Regions from separate parts of the Bacillus sp. OTU2372 genome, predicted to be linked through region 2. Evidence: predicted binding sites of a transcription regulator. Region 2 holds the regulator's gene; the other holds the start of a gene.

Region 1 (2,486 bases), on a different contig from region 2:
GTATTGGCCGCATTAATGCGCAGCTTTGTTTTTGAATTTTTTACATAGTGGGCAACGATTGGGTTCATGTAGACAATCACCATCGAGCCACCTACGGCCATGACCATCCGAGCGACTGTATAGGCCCAATAATTAGGCAGATAAATCGCGACAAGCCCCATCATTAACAGGCCAATCGCCGTGCCTGCTGCTTTTCTTGGTCCTAATTTCATGAGTACTATTGCTGCTAAAATGTTGGCAAATACACGCGCTGTCGTAATCGAATAGTTCACTAATTGAGAAATAATCGGATTGACCGGTCCACCGAAAAATGTTTCGGTTATTTGCGGTGTTAAGGAAGAACCCGCCACCCAGTTCATGGCAAAGGTTACATAGGCCAGCCATAAAACCGCCATCATAAAATAACCTTTTTTGGTATGATTTATCGTTTCCATATTTTCATCTGCTTTCATTAGAGAGTTCATCTCTGGCAAAGAGTCTATTTAAATTACAGGTTTCATTGTTTCCTTTAATACAGTAACTGAGTGATTAAATTGCTGTTTTTCTTTTTCATTTAAGTCGATTTCGATAACTTCGCGGATTCCGCCACGGTTAATGACAGCTGGAACGCCGATAAACACATCTTGTTGTCCATATTGGCCATCTAGATAAGAAGATACAGTTAAGATACAGTTTTCATTATTTAAAATTGCTTTTGTAATTCGAACAAGAGACATCCCAATACCATAGTAGGTAGCGCCTTTTCGTTCAATGATATGATAGGCCGCATCACGGACGTTAACGAAAATTTGCTCTAGGCATTCTTTGTTTAGTTTTTCGGCGGGAAGTTCTTCAAGTCTTTCCACACCTACTGAGGCGCGGCTCCAAACCGGAAGTTCTGTATCTCCGTGTTCACCAATGATATAAGCATGAACATTTCGTGTGTCCATGTTAAAATGCTGGCCAAGCGCAAAGCGGAGACGTGCAGAATCTAAGACAGTACCAGAACCAATCACTCGCTCTTTTGGGAGACCAGATTCTTTCCAAGTCACATAGGTTAAGATGTCGACAGGGTTTGTTGCGACCAAGAAGATGCCGTCAAAGCCACTGGCCATGATGTTTTTTACAATTTCTTTAAAGATTTTTGTGTTCTTTTCGACTAATTGTAAACGGGTTTCACCTGGCTTTTGAGCCAATCCTGCTGTAATAACAACTAGGTCTGCAGTTTCACAATCTTGATAAGAGCCGCTCCATACGTTGATAGGGGATGGAGCAAATGGGATTCCATGGTTGAGGTCCATTGCTTCGCCTTCTGATTTTGCCTCATTCACATCTATCAGCACTAACTCTTCTGCTACTCCTTGATTAATCATTGAATAGGCATAGCTGCATCCGACTGCACCTGTTCCAATTAAAACTACTCGATTCACTTTCTTATTTCTGTTTTCCATGATGTTCTCTCCCTTTTATATGAAATTAATAAAATGATATAAGCTATATTCTGGATGTAATGATTAATTAATAACTTGACGATGTTAGTATATCACCCGATTGTGAAGTTTTTCACAATAAATGTGACGTTACTATGAACCTTTTGTTGAAAGCCTTTACAAGTAGCGGGGGGGACGGTTCCCTGAAAAATACCCATTGAAAAAGTCCTCCTCCTATACAAAGGAAAAGGACTTTCTTTATGAACTACTGTAACCAAAGTTTATATAATCCCTCGGTTACTGCTAAGTTGTACATGTAATACATCCCAAAAGCGATGCTAATGACACCTGTCAGCCGGGTAAGGGTTTGATTTAGCACGCGTTTTTTAGCACTAAAAACGAAAGGTATCCCAATAATCGTGGTAAAGAAAAGCATACCCAAAATGGTACCTGCACCGAATATTAGGATATAAACAGCCGCCTCCCAAACACTCTTGACTGTACTCATCGTTAGTAAGACCATTGCACCGCTTCCGGCTAGACCATGGACTAAACCAATAAACAGGGATTTCAGGTATGAAACATTTTGATGTTGGTGTTTATGCTGATGCTTTCCGCTATGAGAATGGGAGTGGAGGTGTTTATGCTCGTCCCCGTCATGTTCATGCTGGTGAAGGTGGATATTTTTTAAAGAGAGTAGAGTGGTTAAACCAAGGTAGACAAGCATGATTCCTACTAAAAATTCTAATGACATCGCCCATTTTTCGGGTATTTCCCCCTTCATTAAAATGAGGATTACTCCAATAATGAATAATGTCGCTGTATGGCCAATTCCCCAGAAAACGCCTGCTAGAGTGGATTTGAATAATTTTTTACTTTGGCTGGCAATGGTAGAAACAGCGATAACATGATCGGGCTCGATGGCATGCTTGATTCCGAGAACAAATCCTAAAGCTAGAATGGATAGAAAACCTATCTCCATAATTTCCTCCTAATTAGTAAAGACTTTTTTTAAGGTATGAATTCTAGTAATGAAAAATGCTAAAATAGCTAATCGGAAAAATTATAGCACAGATC
Region 2 (2,486 bases):
CATTTCCAAATAGATATCCATTACAGGTGGTGAAACAATGTTGCGTTTTATAAGATCGTCCTTTTCCAGCTCTAAATCACTAATATTAGGTGAAAACATATCTGCTAATTCATCCAAAGACAAATTATCCTTCATGGTCTGGATTTTATTAATCCGCTCTAAAACCTTTTCTTTTGGAAAGAACGTTTCCTGTCCAGTAAAGGTGGATTTTCGGATAAACCACTCTTCGGGGATAAGATCTTTCCGTTTCCATCGGTAGAGCTGCCCATAAGAGATACCGGCAAGTTCCAGTAGCTCCTTCTTAGAAATTAAATCGTCGCTCATTTTAGATAACCCCTTTCTGAAAACAGTGTAACATAACACTGTTATGCTAGTAAAGTGATAAAAAAAGTGTTTCACTAATTTTTGTAAGTGAAACACCCTTTTATCATTATTCCTCTATTTCTTCTGTTGGGTAATGCTTTAAGAAGTAAACTAAAGACTGCAGTTCCACTGCCAAGTCGATGTGATGAACCCTGATCGATGAAGGGACATTTAATCGTGCTGGAGTGAAATTTAAGATCCCTCTCACTTCAGCTTTTGCCAGCCTGTCGGTAATCACTTGGGCAACAGGTGCTGGAACCGTTAGAATGACAACAGATATTTTTTCCTCTAAGAGCACTTTTTCGAGATCATCCATCGGATAAACCGGAACTTCACGAATTTTTGTTCCCTCTTTTGCCGGATCGACATCAAAGGCAACTTCAATTTTTGTATTATTGTTTTTTAAGAAATTATAATTTAAAAAGGCAGTACCTAGATTCCCAACCCCAATTAACGCAACCTTTGTTAATTCATCTTGATCAAGTGTCTTACGGAAAAAGGTCAACAAATAGTTGACATTGTAGCCATATCCCTTTTTCCCCAAGGCCCCAAAATAGGAAAAGTCTCGGCGGATTGTCGCACTGTCTACCTTTACCGCTTCACTTAGTTCTGCAGACGAAACTCTTTGTTTACCTGAAGTATGCAGATTTTTTAAAAATCGATAATAGAGGGGCAGCCGTTTTGCTGTCGCCTGTGGTATCTTCATCGTTTCATTACTCATAATCTCCCACACCCCATTATAAAAATTTGATAATATTATTTAACTTGTTCGGTTCTTTTGAAGTCCCCATTTTTTCCGCCCGTTTTCTCAACTAAGTAAGTTGGTCCAATGATCATACCTTTATCTACTGCTTTGCACATATCATAAACGGTTAAAGCGCATGCTGATGCAGCTGTGAGCGCTTCCATTTCAACACCTGTATTCCCTTTTGTTTTAACGGCTGCAGCAATATGCAACTGATAGCTTCCATTTTGATTCTGTTCCCATGAGAAGGATATATTGACCCCTGTTAATGGAATCGGGTGACACATGGGAATAATATCCCAAGTCTTTTTCGCTGCCATTACCGCTGCAACTTGTGCGACAGCTAAGACATCACCTTTTTTCATTTCATGGTTCGTTATTTTTTGATATATTTCTTCACTTACGATAATACTCGATTGAGCAAGAGCCGTGCGTGCCGTTTCGGGTTTGTCGCTGACATCAACCATTTTAGCTCTGCCTTCTTCATTAAAGTGCGTAAATTCTGCCATAAAAAAATCCTCCTACAAAAAAATAATACACTATTTTTAACACTATGTGTGTGAAACTTTGAGCGAAATATACATTTTTCTTGAAAAAAGTGCCATCGATTACTCTTTATTGCTGTCATTACGCTTATAAGGTACACTATTTGTATGGTAGGTAATTTTGAAAGCTGAAACTTAGTGAAGTTTTTCACTAAACAAATGAAATCGAATACAGCCGTTTTTTATAAAAGATCTGACGTAATCCTATTTTACGTTTTGTTGTTAATAGAGGTGATTTAAAATGATTTTACTACAAGTGAACCAGCTGCAAAAATATTATGGCGCTGAGCTTATTTTATCGAATATAAAGCTTGAATTACAAACCCGCGACCGTGTGGCCCTTGTCGGACGAAATGGTGCGGGAAAATCAACGTTATTAAAGATTATTGCCGGACACCTGTCCCACGATGGCGGAGAGATCATTAAACCAAAAGATGTAACAATCGGTTATTTAGCGCAAAATACCGGCCTTGAATCCAATTTGTCGATTTGGGATGAGATGTTAACCGTTTTCGAACCACTTCGATTAATGGAAAAATCGCTTCGCAAGCTCGAAGAACAAATGGCTGATCCTACTATTTTTGAAAACAGTGCCAAATACGAGCGCATTTTAAAAGAATATGATCTGCTCCAGGTGAGATTTAAGGAACAAGGCGGCTATCAATATGAGGCAGAAATACGCTCTGTTCTCTCTGGTTTAAACTTTCATGATAATTCCCTGATGATTGCCTCTTTAAGCGGAGGACAAAAAACCCGTCTGGCCTTAGGAAAACTATTATTAACAAGACCTGATATTTTGATATTGGACGAGCCAACTAACCATCTTGACATCG

Evidence for each region. Region 2 encodes Rex, which represses fermentation and respiration genes when NADH is low (regulators of the CRP and FNR family bind a similar motif). Its sites were predicted from a motif close to TTGTGAAATATTTCACAA; they were not measured.
Region 1: the regulator Rex is predicted to act here: its motif matches at 1,531-1,548, upstream of AAHB15_RS14960 (L-lactate dehydrogenase).

The regions. Positions count from the first base shown of each region.
Region 1 is NZ_JASATK010000008.1:109,085-111,570, forward strand. Features, by position in the region: gene AAHB15_RS14955 (MFS transporter) at 1-452, opposite strand, end outside; gene AAHB15_RS14960 (L-lactate dehydrogenase) at 483-1,430, opposite strand; gene AAHB15_RS14965 (HoxN/HupN/NixA family nickel/cobalt transporter) at 1,675-2,391, opposite strand.
Region 2 is NZ_JASATK010000027.1:51,156-53,641, forward strand. Features, by position in the region: gene AAHB15_RS25770 (YhbD family protein) at 1-324, opposite strand, end outside; gene AAHB15_RS25775 (redox-sensing transcriptional repressor Rex) at 431-1,084, opposite strand; gene moaC (cyclic pyranopterin monophosphate synthase MoaC) at 1,120-1,617, opposite strand; gene AAHB15_RS25785 (ABC-F family ATP-binding cassette domain-containing protein) at 1,895-2,486, shown strand, end outside.